3 regions of the Corynebacterium sp. LaCa_23 genome follow, and region 3 is predicted to be linked to each of the others. Evidence: predicted binding sites of a transcription regulator. Region 3 holds the regulator's gene; each other region holds the start of a gene.

Region 1 (4,151 bases), 300 kb from region 3:
TCCCCCGCCGCGAGAATCGCGGTCCCCCGAGTTGCGTGGATTTCGACCCCGACGGTCTTGTCCGCGGCCATTACGGCCGTGCTGGTTGCGCTCCGACATTCAGTCCTACCCTTTCTTGGTTGGAACTCGCACAGAAATACCGCACCCATTCTACAGTGCCAAACGACATTCAAAGAATCTAGAATATCCTCGTCGATTGCCCGTAGTTTGATGAACCCGGCCACTGCTTTTGGGCGAACTGGTGTGGTGGTGTTGGGTTGGTGGGGTTGCCCGCAAATCGTGGACACGTAGTTAAGCTGCTTAGGGGTTAAGCAGCGGCCTTCTTATTACCATTTTGATCAGCGAGCTGGGCTTCGAAATCGACGGGGCTTACCATCCCGATGGACGAGTGGCGACGGCGCCGGTTGTAGACAATCTCAATCCAGCGAGCCACCGCCTTCCGGGCTTCGTTGCGGGTTCGCCATTCCTTCCGATCGTAAAATTCGGTCTTCAATGTCGACCAGAACGACTCGGCCATCGCATTGTCAAAGCAGACACCAGTACGGCCGACCGATTGTGCAATCCCTAGTTCTTGACAGACCTGCCACAGCTGTTCGCTGGTGAACTGGGTACCACGATCGGCGTGGAAGACCACGCCGTCGGGTACTTCACCACGCAGGGTGTAAGCCATGCGCAGTGCACGTTCAACTAGGTAAGAATCCTGCACACTATCCATGGACCAGCCTAGGACTCGGCGGGAGTGTCCATCGCGGATAACGCATAGGTACAGCCAGCCCTCATTCGTGCGTAGATAGGTAATATCCGACATCCACACTCGATTAAGCTGCCCTTGATCAAATAGGCGTTTCACTAGGTCTGGAAGCGTTGACTTCCGCTTGGATTGAATCGTCGTTACGGGAACAAACGCCCTGGGTGAGATGCCTTCAATACCCATCATCCGCATGCGTTTGGCCACGGTTTTGCGATTCACATAGACCCCACCCTCGGCGAGTTCTGCAGTAATCCGTGGGGCACCGTAGACTTCGTCAGAATCTTCCCAGATGTCATGAATTTTCCTGTCTAACTGGTCGAGGAATCTCTGACGCTGATTTTCACCACGAAGCCGTACTGCTTGAGCCTTTTGCCATTTATAGTAGCCAGAACGAGAAACCTCTAATAACCTGCTCATTCGTTTGATGCTGTAGTTCGCCTTGCTCTGGCTGCATTAGCTCAAATTTTTCCGATCGCGTTGCTTCGCAGCGAAGAAGGCGGTGGCTTTTGACAAGAACTCATTATCCATCTTGGCCTCAGCTAACTCACGACGCAGGCGAGCGTTTTCGGCTCGTATATCGGCATCACTGCGGCCATCTACCGAGCCTTGGCGTTCCCGCTCAAGTTTGACCCACCTGCCTAAAATTGTGGCTGATACGCTAATTTCCTTAGCCACATGAGCGATTGGGCGCCCAGACTCAATGACCAGTCTGGCGGCCTCCTGCCGGTACTCCGGGGTGTACTTCTTCCTTGACGAACTCACAATGAACATCCTCTCCTACGGACACAAGATCCGCACTAATCGGGTGTCCACTAAACGAGGGTAACCTCATCCGGGCCAGCGGCAGGTGAGGTCTCTGCCTTGTGTGTAGGCGCGGATGTGGCTGGTGGGCTGGTAGCTTTCGGTTTCTTTTGGTTTTAAGTGTCGGGTGAAGGTGTCGATGTTTTCTAGGTTGGTCATGCGGGACCAGCCGTAGCCCGGGAAGTAGACCTTTGTATCTGCACTCCCGGCGGCTCCGGAGCCGTCATTGTGGTCGGGGTTAGTGGCGGCTGCGGTGGTGAAGGTATTGATCGCAACTTTGGTATTGGTGTTATCCAGGATGAGTTGGATAAGCGCCTCACCGGCACCGCACTGATTATTGTCTGCTTGGGAATCGATGTGGCGGGCGATAATAGCGGCCGTAGCTTTATCACACGTTAGGCTCATGGTGGCGCGGTTGTTATGCACTGACACGTTCAGGGTGGGCTCGACCTCGTCTGTGTCATCGTCTGTGAGATTGTGGGTGTCGATGAAGTCGCGGATAAACCGGCGGATATCCGCCACCGTGGGTACATGCTGGCACGGTGCTGTCGGGGTGAGAAAATCTGCTAGGGCAGCATCGACCAGGCCTATGTGGTCGCGGTTGTCGCCTATACGTTCTATTTCCCTATCGATAACCCTCAGGCGTGGTGTATCCAGGATCCACTGCTCCATGTTGGTCGCTGTAACGAGGGGTAGTTCTTGCATGCGGAAATGTGCCCTGATAATCCCCGACAGGGTGCTGTAGGTTAGGCCTAAATCTTTAGCCAGGCTCGTCAGTGTCAGATCGACGTCGTCGTCGAGGTCTGGAAGGAGTGATTGGTAGAAAAACCAGGAGTCCTTCCGGGCGTGTGCTCCAGCTGCAGCAATAGGGTTGCCGGGTGTGTTGGTGGCGTAAAAGACTACCGGTACCTCCCCCACAGCCTCACCATCAGAGTCGTAATCAGGATCAGTGTTGGTGTCGTAGTCCAGTGGCTCGCCGGCTTTACGGGTATTCCCCAGCGTGGTGTCGCCTACTGGCTCGTGGTCTGTCGTGGTAGGTGGTGGTGTGTTAATTGTCATCGTAACCGTGTCCCCCGGGGTGTACTACACCCTCAAAAGTGTCGAATGTCTTTTCGCCTAACACGGATTTACCCTATCCACCACACCTGACAGTAGGGGGTAAAACCACGACACCTACCACGCATTCCCCCAGCTCGACAGAGAACAACCCACAAATACCAACGGGGGTAAAACACCAAGTAGTCCCCGAAACACCAACCACCCACAATTATTCGGGGTGGTGGCCTTTCGGGGACTACCAGAATCACTATTTTGTTGTTTTGTTGTTTGGTGTCGGCGGTGACTTACTCTCCCACAACCTCCCGGTTGCAGTACCATCAGCGCGTACAGGCTTAGCTTCCGGGTTCGGAATGGGACCGGGCGTTTCCCTGCAGCTATGAACCACCGACAAACCTATCAGAACACTACCCACTGTGTGTGGTGTTGTGTCAGATACTGCATAGTGGACGCGACACACACGATAATGTGTATTTTTGTTTGTTTACTCGCTTCACAAGTCCACCCAACAATCATCCCCACACGTGGTGTTCGGGGGTTGTTGTGGTGTGTTTGTTTTGGTCAATTAGTACCAGTAGCCTTCACACCTTACAGTGCTTCCAAGTCTGGCCTATCTACCCCATAGTCTTTAGGGGACCTCAAAAGAAACCTCATCTTAAAACAGGCTTCCCGCTTAGATGCTTTCAGCGGTTATCCCTTCCGTACGTAGCCAACCAGCGATACCCCTGGCGGGATAACTGGCACACTAGAGGTACGTCCGTCCCGGTCCTCTCGTACTAGGGACAGCCTTCTTCAAGTTTCAACGCGCGCGGCGGATAGAGACCGAACTGTCTCACGACGTTCTGAACCCAGCTCGCGTGCCGCTTTAATGGGCGAACAGCCCAACCCTTGGGACCTACTCCAGCCCCAGGATGCGACGAGCCGACATCGAGGTGCCAAACCATCCCGTCGATATGGACTCTTGGGGAAGATCAGCCTGTTATCCCCGGGGTACCTTTTATCCGTTGAGCGACACCACATCCACAAGTAGGTGCCGGATCACTAGTCCCGACTTTCGTCCCTGCTCGACATGTCTGTCTCACAGTCAAGCTCCCTTGTGCACTTACACTCACCACCTGATTGCCAACCAGGCTGAGGGAACCTTTGGGCGCCTCCGTTACATTTTGGGAGGCAACCGCCCCAGTTAAACTACCCACCAGGCACTGTCCCCAACCCAGATCATGGGCCAAGGTTAGATGCTCAATCCGATCAGAGTGGTATTTCAACAACGACTCCACCACCACTAGCGTGACGGTTTCACAGTCTCCCACCTATCCTACACAAACCGAACCAAACACCAATACCAAGCTATAGTGAAGGTCCCGGGGTCTTTTCGTCCTGCCGCGCGTAACGAGCATCTTTACTCGTAATGCAATTTCACCGGGCCTGTGGTCGAGACAGCAGAGAAGTCGTTACGCCATTCGTGCAGGTCGGAACTTACCCGACAAGGAATTTCGCTACCTTAGGATGGTTATAGTTACCACCGCCGTTTACTGGGGCTTAA
Region 2 (4,151 bases), 1.0 Mb from region 3:
ACAGTAGAATACAGCCGGTAATCCATCTCAAGGCCGCAGGAACCGCAGAGGGCAGCGGGGGCATCGACAAGCATGGGTCCAAACTCATGATCCGTCAGCTCCGCATGACACAGCGCGCACGCGAAGTACTCGCCGCAGGTCGCGCACTTATTGGCCACCACGTCGAGCGGCGAATGCCAATGCTTGCACCGGCCCTCCTCATCAATCGCGCCGCGAATCTTCATGGTTCTGCCACTCCTTCTTCTTCGCCTCCGATTTCTTTGCATTGCGCACCGCCATCACCCCAAAGGCAATGGCAATAACTATAGGCATCCACACCCTGCTGTAATCCATCAGGAAAACCACCCACTCCGGTGCTTCAAAGTGCACCGCAAACTGCGGCGCGGGCAAGGTAATCTGCGGTGGCTCCGGCAGGTTCGGCAAATTTGGCAGCGGAAGGTAAATCTCTGGGAAATCTACATCTGGCAGCTCCCAATCCGGCAGCAAGCGCGAGAGGATGCGGCTAATAATAGGAGCCAAAACAATCATCGCGATGGCCCACCCAGACTTCCCCAGCCCACCGAGCAGCGGATACAGCACGCGCTTGAAGGGGCTTTCTTCCATTGCTTGGCGCCGCTTTTCGCCCAAGGAACCCGCCGGCGGATCAAAGGCCACGGCCTCCTCCCCATCGCGGTAGTAGACATCCTGTATCTCCCCGAAGGGCGTGGCTTGGATATCTACATAAGGCTTAGTCCGCGGCGCACTATTCTCACTGAATGAAAGATCGTTTTCCAGATTCTTCTGCAATGAATAACGGCCGCCACGCGGCTTGTCGTGCCGACTGCGAACCTCGCCGTCGACCACGATCTGCATGCGGGGTGCAGGATTCTTGCGCCAGAGCTGGATGCGGTGGATAGAGGGGGCATCGCCAAGCACCGGCGTAAATTCCTTCGGCTCCTTGGGCCATTCGCCCTGCTCAGCGAACTCGACATCGTAGCCGCGCTCAACCTCGAGCAGGCCGGCCTCAGGGTGGTCCAACCGCCAGATTTCCATCAGCGCTTCCTTACCTTGGCGCCCAATTTGCTAGCACCCCACGCCAAAAGGACCACTACCGGCAGGTAAATCCATGTCCCCTCGTTGAAGTACATCTCCATGGCCGCGAAATAAGCGATGCCCGCAACCCAGAAGATGGTCCATGAGTAGCGGAATGTGGTGGCATCGATAAGAGCAATAAGCACGGTAAGCCCACCCATGATGCCGAGCAATACCGTGCCGGAAACCGCCTGGTAAATCGCCGGCGGGAGCACCAAGAAGACAGCGATCATCGCCAAGGGCGCCCACCACTGCCACCACGCGCGGCCTGGTTCTTCCTGCGTTTCCTGCTCCTGACTCATACCTGCCTTAAACTAGCACATAATTTTGCTTTTTAAGCTGTTTATTTTGACGAAAGAATATGCAGTCCTACCTGCAGAAACGCCGTAAAACAGGCGAATGTCCGGTGGGTGTTCTATAGTGTTTTTCGTACACACGTTCACATCACAAATTTAGGTTTTAAACGCCATGGAAGATCCCTACTTTTCCACGACCAACACCAAAGACCCCACTACACGCGTAGCTTTTGAAATGCGAAAGACTGAATATGAGTTCTGGACTGAGCAGATCCCCGATCTCGATTCTGATTTCGAATTAGTCACCCAATCCCTCTACCGCACCACCGGAGTTAATGAAGGGCGAATCGGCCATATCCTGATGGCCCTGTACCGCCTGGAAGAGCTCCCGCAGCTGAAAGAGCTGCAACACGAGCTCTATCACTTAGATTTAGACCGCCTCATTGCCATCAATAAATCCCTTAACCGCCTGGGCAACCCGACCCCGGAGGTAATCGCGCGCATCGATGAGCAGCTCACCGCCTACCTCACTCCCACCCGCGCCAACCAGGCCATGCGGACGCAAGCGCAGATTAAAAGGAAGATTAATGAGCTCATCAACCTCGAAGATGACACCCTTGCGGTCAAGAAGGGGCCGACCCAGCCACGCTACACCATGGAAAATTGGGGAAACAATACCACGGCGATGACGCTGAGCGCGGATCCCTCGGTGATGGCGTGCGTCGATAAGTGCATCAAGGAGACTGCGCTCAAGCTGGATTGCTCGCTTGCCGATGCCGCCATTTCCCTCCTCACCGGCAATACCGAAGCGCCCCAGGTCATCCTGAATGCCTACAAGGCAACCGATGTCCCCAACTCCCCCGCATTCATTGAATCCGTTGGGTGGCTCGACCCAGCGCGCTCCAACGCGCTGCCCTACTCCAAGATCCGGGAAATGAACCCGGATAAAGAGGTAAAGGGATACGTAACCCCGCCGGATATGGCAGCCTACCTCGAAGGATTCGACGGCACCTGCCGCTACCCAGGCTGCAACCGCCCTGCCACGGTGTGCCAAAAGGATCACCGCATCAACCACGCGGATGGCGGGCCGACGACTCCCGCAAACCTTGCCTGCCTGTGCCAGCACCACCACAACATAAAGACCGATGGCCGCGTCTTCTACGTCATGGACCCACACACCCGGGACATTATTTGGCTCTTCGAGGACGGCAGCTGGACCGTCACCGAGCCTTCCGGCCCACTGGCAGAAAAGAATAAGAATTGGGTGCAAACTTTTGCACAAACCATGACCGCCCACCGCGCGCGAGCCTACGAGGAGGCCCACCAAGCACAGGAAGAAGCAAAAACCACCCCTAGGGAGGAGGATTAAAAACGCCCACTGCCATACATTGGCTGGCATGATGCAAAACTTATTCACGCTCAACGAGCTGGTTATTTCCCAGACCAAGTCCCTCCTCAAGGATCGATTCATGATTTCTGATGTCAACGGGACCCCAGTGGGCACCATTGTGCAATCCACCAGCCTTAAGGAAATGGTGTTTAAACCCTCCCGTAGCTTGGAGGTCGCACTCACGGATGCCGAAGGCAACCCCCAACAAACAGTCATGACGATCTCGGATCCGCCTAATTTTTTGCGGGATACCTACGAAGTACACCTACCGGGAATTGAACAGCCCATGGCCGTTATCACCAAGCGCTTCTCCATGTTCAAAACCAAGATGAAATTAACAATGGAGGGCTTTGCCGACGTCGAAGTGCACGGCGATTTCTGGGATTGGAACCTCACCATCACCTCCCAGGATCGCCAGCTTGCCGATGTCTCCAATAAGTGGACCGGCATGGGCAACTACTTCATGGGTAAAAACACGTATCTCCTGCGGATCGCGCCAGACCTCAACGAGCAACAACACGCAGCCATCATCGGCGCCGTAATGAGCATGGATATGCTGCGCACGAAAAAGCAGAAAAATAGCAACTAGGTGAATACATGGTCATTGTTGCAAACGGTGTTTCAGGACTGGTCCCACTGTGAGCACGGAGGTTCCAATTCCGGATACGGCAAGTGCCGCTGCTGGGCCGATGGCGCTTACGACAGGCGCCCCGATGATGTATCCGATAAGCATTGCAGAGCTGTTTATCGATCCCATCGTAGAAAGGGCTTTGGGTTTAACTTCATCAGGTACGGTTCCCACCACGATGATTCGCAGTGCAGCTACCTGAACGGCATTGCAGATACCGGCGAGGAAGAAGCATGGAATGCAGAGCCACAATGAGGGAATTAGCCCAGGTAAAGCAATGAAACAGCCCATGACGAATCCTGCTCCGGTCAAGGTTTTCTCGGCGTTGTGTGTGTCGAGGCGAGCTGACAACCGTGCGCCCAAGATGCGGCCCACGATAAAAGCCTGGGCAATGATTGCATATACCGTACCGCTCGCCTGGAGGGTACTGGTTACATAGAAGACAAGCGCAATGTTGAAAATCGAGGTGCAAATGATTGCTCCCCAAATGCTGGTAAGTGCGGAGCGAGAACTTCTATTTTTCAGTAAGAGAGAAGGAGCTTCGACTACCTTTTGGAAAAAGCTCGGTGAAGATTCGTTGATTTGTAGCTGAGGTGAAGTGTTGTTAAACCGAGATTTATAGAGGACAACAAAGACAACTAGTGAGAACGCTACGGCGCACGCTTCAACGAAGAGCGCTGCCTGCACGTTTCTTTGGTCAAGAAGCAATCCTCCGAGCAGTGGGCCAAGGAATCCGCCGCCAAGTCGTGCCGTATCCAAGAGAGAG
Region 3 (4,151 bases):
GCTTGGCTGAGTACTCCAACCTCCGCGCCGAACTTTCCCAGTGGGATGGTCCCGCCATCGAAGATATGGAAAAGCAACTTAATTTCCTTCTTCCACCGAATGCCATCACCGTGCACGGAGCCACGCACCTGCGCCACCTTCCCCGCTATATTCAGGCAATGCGCATCCGTCTGGAGGACAAGTCGCTCGATCCGGATCGCGATGCCGACCGCCAGGCCGAGGTCGATAACGCCAAGGCCTACCTGGCAAACCGCCTCCGAAACCTCCCCGCGGGCCGCGAAAAGACACGCGAGGTCAAGGACATCCACTGGATGATCGAGGAATTGCGGGTCTCGCTATTTGCCCAGCGCCTCGGCACGGCGCACGCGGTGTCCCTGCGGAGGATCCAAAAGGCAGTGGATAAATTGCGCTAGTCACCCCAACCTCACGTTCCCGCCGCCCGGCCGGCCATACCTAAGCTAAAAATCTGCTTACTCGGCCGCCGGCGGCGTAAACATTGGGCAGGCCCTAACGAAACGATGCACCCAAAAGGCCAGTTAAGACTGCTTCGATCCTGCGCAGGAACGGCTGTATAACTGCTGAGAAATCGTCCTACACTGCGCAGTTTAAAGGTCCCCGCGATCGCGCCGCCGCATCAAACGAATCTCCGATTCAAAGTCATCCGCGCTCTCGAATGATTTATACACCGAGGCAAAGCGCAGATATGCAACCTCGTCTAGGTCACGCAGCGGCTCAAGGATCGCTAGCCCGATTTCGTTGGCGTTTACCTGCGAGGACCCGTGCCCCCGCACCGTTTCCTCAACCTCTTGGGCCAACTTTTTTAAGGCATCATCGCTAACGTCGCGACCCTGGCATGCGCGCCTAACCCCCCGAATGAGTTTATCCCGGCTAAATGGCTCAGCGAGGCCATTTCTCTTAACAACCAGCAGTACGGCCTTTTCCACAGTGGTGAAGCGTCCCTTACAGGAAGCACACTCCCGCCGGCGCCGTATCGATGCGCCGGCATCAACCACGCGCGAGTCAATAACGCGGGATTGTTCGTTATGGCAAAACGGGCAGTACACACTAGTCCTTTCGCTAATTTAGCTTCTCGGTTTAGTTTACCTCCCACGGCCAAGCCAAAAACCTGACACCATTGCGCCAGACTCCTCCTACTCGAGTGCCTGTCTCCGTGAAGCAAGCGGGCCTTATCTGCGGCCGGGAAGACAAGCTGCTGCCTAAAAGGCTCTAAGCCTTAAACCCCCGAAGTGCCTGCTTTTGTACACGCAGCACTACTGTCCGATCGCTGCTTCTACTTGCTGTACCGAAGCGCCAGGATCAGTCGGCGTTTCAGCGCTCGTACCCATCAGCCCGCCGGCAACCGTGCCGAAAAATACGGCAGCACCAAATACTGCACCGAGGAGGTAATTCTTGCGCGAACTATGCGCATCGTCTTCTTCCATCGGCCTGTTCGCGAAATCAGGTAAGGAACGTTCATCAGTCCACGTATTCGAATAACCTTCACGGTTCGTTCGATATACGGAATTTAAAGTCCTGATTTCCCCCTTTTCGGAAGGAGAATGCTGCACGCCCCAGCTTTGATCATCAATATCCCAAATAGCGGCTGAAGGGACGATCTGTGGACGTGCCGCGCGCTGTTTGACCATGTTATTGCGAGAGTGAAGTAGTTGAGACATTGCTTTCCTTTCGACGACCGCCGTAAGTCTAAAGCGGCCCCTTGACACAACAAGAGCTCAATGTCGCTCCTGTGTTCGAGATTGGTTCTATGTTCGATTTATAGCACCACTTCAAAAACCTGTCCAGTTTTTCGCGTAAATCTCGAACGCTTGTACTTTTCGTGCTACAAATGAGTTATGGCACGCAGGTGTCACCCAGTCCCTTTTCAAGCTATGAACGCAGAACCTCAGACCCCTTAGCTAGGAGCCGCACATGGGCCGCAAGAAAGCAAGCACCGCAAAGAACGATTACGCCTCCCTTTCCGAAAGGCAACGCCGCATCCTTAACGTCATCAGCGATGCAGTGATGCTCCGCGGTTACCCGCCCAGCATCCGCGAAATTGGTGACGCCGCCGGCCTGCAATCCACCTCGTCCGTGGCCTATCAGCTCAAGCAACTGGAGGAAAAGGGCTTCTTGCGCCGCGATCCCAATAAACCCCGCGCGGTCGACGTACGCCACCTCAACACTGACGACGCCGAAAAGAAGCCGGGCCGCAAGGCTAAGGACGTCCCCGATACCTCTGCCCGCGGCCCTGAAGAGTCTGCCGCCGTAGCTTATATTCCCGTCGTTGGCCGCATCGCCGCCGGTGCACCAATCACTGCAGAGGAAAATATCGACACGTATTTCCCCATGCCAGACGAGGTCGTCGGCGGAGGAGAGCTTTATATGCTGCAGGTCGTGGGCGATTCCATGCAGGATGCCGGCATCCTCAACGGCGACTGGGTCATCATCCGGTCGCAATCGGTGGCTGAGGAAGGCGAGTTTGTCGCCGCGCTTCTCGATGGCTCCGAGGCCACCGTCAAGGAATTCCACCGCGATTCCTCTGGCGTATGGCTCCTTCCGCACAACGATGCCTATCCGCCCATCAACGGCGATGATGCGGAAATTATGGGCAAGGTAGTATCCGTCTTCCGCAAACTCTAGGCCCCGGCCAGCTACTTTAACCAAGCCGCACGCGGGTGTTCGCCTGCGGTTGTTGTCGCCGCCGACACTCTGCGCCCGCTTTCTTGAAACCCGCTCTTTGCACTTCGTACGCTGCCCTGTTCCCCGCATAGGGAGCAGGGCCATACGAGTTTTAACGCATTCCACGCCTTTCTGCCTCGCAATCGCGCCCCAAAAAGCCAACTTAAGCGCGCGGGGTTTATTGAGAAAGCACCCCCGAAATAACGGATCCGTAAGTTAAGCGCTACTAGGGTTGGCTTTCAACTAGGGCAAATAAAGCTGACTGACCTGCGGCTTTTATCCCAAACCAGACAACAGCGCACACCTTAATTTTTGTTTTCGTCCGATTACCGCCGAATTTTGACACAATGGAGGGAGAAATCCCACATCAGTTAGCTTTCACCGAGCGCCTGCATTCGCAGATGGAGTAACCGCCCGGCCGAAGGCGAGGAGCAAGGAGGGTCCGTGTACGCAGAGGAGCGACGCCGCCAGATCGCGTCCCAAACTGCAGTTGAGGGTCGCGTTAACGTAACCGATTTATCAGAGCGTTTCGAGGTGACTGCTGAAACCATTCGGCGCGACCTAGCCGTACTGGATCGTGAGGGCGTTGTCCACCGCGTGCACGGCGGCGCCGTGGCTTCGCAGGCGTTCCAGACCGCGGAGCTCACCCTCGATACCCGCCAACGTTCCGCGTCTGGGGCCAAGGCCGCCATCGCGCACGCCGCGCTCGATTTCCTTCCCCCTGGCGGCGGCAGCATATTCCTTGACGCCGGCACCACAATTAATACCTTTGCCGAGCTTATCAGCCAGCAATACCCGCAGGCGCAGTTCAATATCGTCTCCAATAGCCTGCCCATCGCACTGTCGCTAGCCAATAGCGGCGTTCCCGATGTCCAGCTCCTCGGTGGGACCGTACGTGCTATCACCCAGGCCGTCGTCGGCGATACAGCCTTGCGCACCATGGCGCTCATGCGTGCCGATGTCGCCTTCATCGGCACCAATGCCCTAACCCTCGACCACGGCTTGTCGACGGCCGATTCCCAAGAAGCAGCCATCAAATCTGCCTTCGTCACGAATGCCCACAAGGTCGTGGTCATGTGTGATTCCAGCAAATTGGGCAACGACTACTTGGTGAGCTTCGCCTCCATTGCAGATATCGATGTCGTCATCACCGATTCCGGCGCGCCGGAATCCTTCGTCGATGCCCTGCGCGAGCGAGAGATCGATGTCGTGCTCGCCAGCGAATAGCTCCAGCATGCGCACGACTTCGCCCTCCCTACGTTGACATCTAGGCAGGGAGGGCGAAACCTTTTGCCGTTAGTTGAACTTTTCTACCTGCTCCATCGCTGCGGCGCGGGCGGCGGATGGGCCTTCGGAGTTGAGGGCGGCATCGGCAAGCTGTTGGCACTGGTCAAAGGTCAGCTCGGCCAATTGGGCACCAACGCCGGCGACTGCGGTCGATGCAGCAGACAAGGAGTTGACGCCTAGGCCGG

What was found. The regulator LexA, encoded in region 3, represses DNA repair genes until DNA is damaged. The targets are predictions, from matches to a motif close to CGAACANNTGTTCG.
Region 1: a site for LexA is predicted at 2,654-2,667, ahead of ACP8IT_RS05910 (HNH endonuclease signature motif containing protein). Genes of this name have one in related genera too.
Region 2: a site for LexA is predicted at 1,500-1,513, ahead of ACP8IT_RS00250 (HNH endonuclease signature motif containing protein). Genes of this name have one in related genera too.

Annotation. Positions count from the first base shown of each region.
Region 1 is NZ_CP190825.1:1,213,731-1,217,881, reverse strand. It holds gene ACP8IT_RS05920 (hypothetical protein) at 1-99, opposite strand, end outside; partial or broken gene ACP8IT_RS05915 (IS3 family transposase) at 308-1,522, opposite strand; gene ACP8IT_RS05910 (HNH endonuclease signature motif containing protein) at 1,580-2,611, opposite strand; rRNA gene rrf (5S ribosomal RNA) at 2,883-3,000, opposite strand; rRNA gene ACP8IT_RS05900 (23S ribosomal RNA) at 3,155-4,151, opposite strand, start outside.
Region 2 is NZ_CP190825.1:49,943-54,093, reverse strand. It holds gene ACP8IT_RS00265 (CHY zinc finger protein) at 1-224, opposite strand, end outside; gene ACP8IT_RS00260 (hypothetical protein) at 202-1,032, opposite strand; gene ACP8IT_RS00255 (heme transporter) at 1,032-1,373, opposite strand; gene ACP8IT_RS00250 (HNH endonuclease signature motif containing protein) at 1,603-2,736, shown strand; gene ACP8IT_RS00245 (LURP-one-related/scramblase family protein) at 2,765-3,346, shown strand; gene ACP8IT_RS00240 (MFS transporter) at 3,359-4,151, opposite strand, start outside.
Region 3 is NZ_CP190825.1:1,518,597-1,522,747, forward strand. It holds gene hrpA (ATP-dependent RNA helicase HrpA) at 1-413, shown strand, start outside; gene nrdR (transcriptional regulator NrdR) at 606-1,064, opposite strand; gene ACP8IT_RS07315 (hypothetical protein) at 1,272-1,676, opposite strand; gene lexA (transcriptional repressor LexA) at 1,930-2,640, shown strand; gene ACP8IT_RS07325 (DeoR/GlpR family DNA-binding transcription regulator) at 3,124-3,906, shown strand; gene ptsP (phosphoenolpyruvate--protein phosphotransferase) at 3,976-4,151, opposite strand, start outside.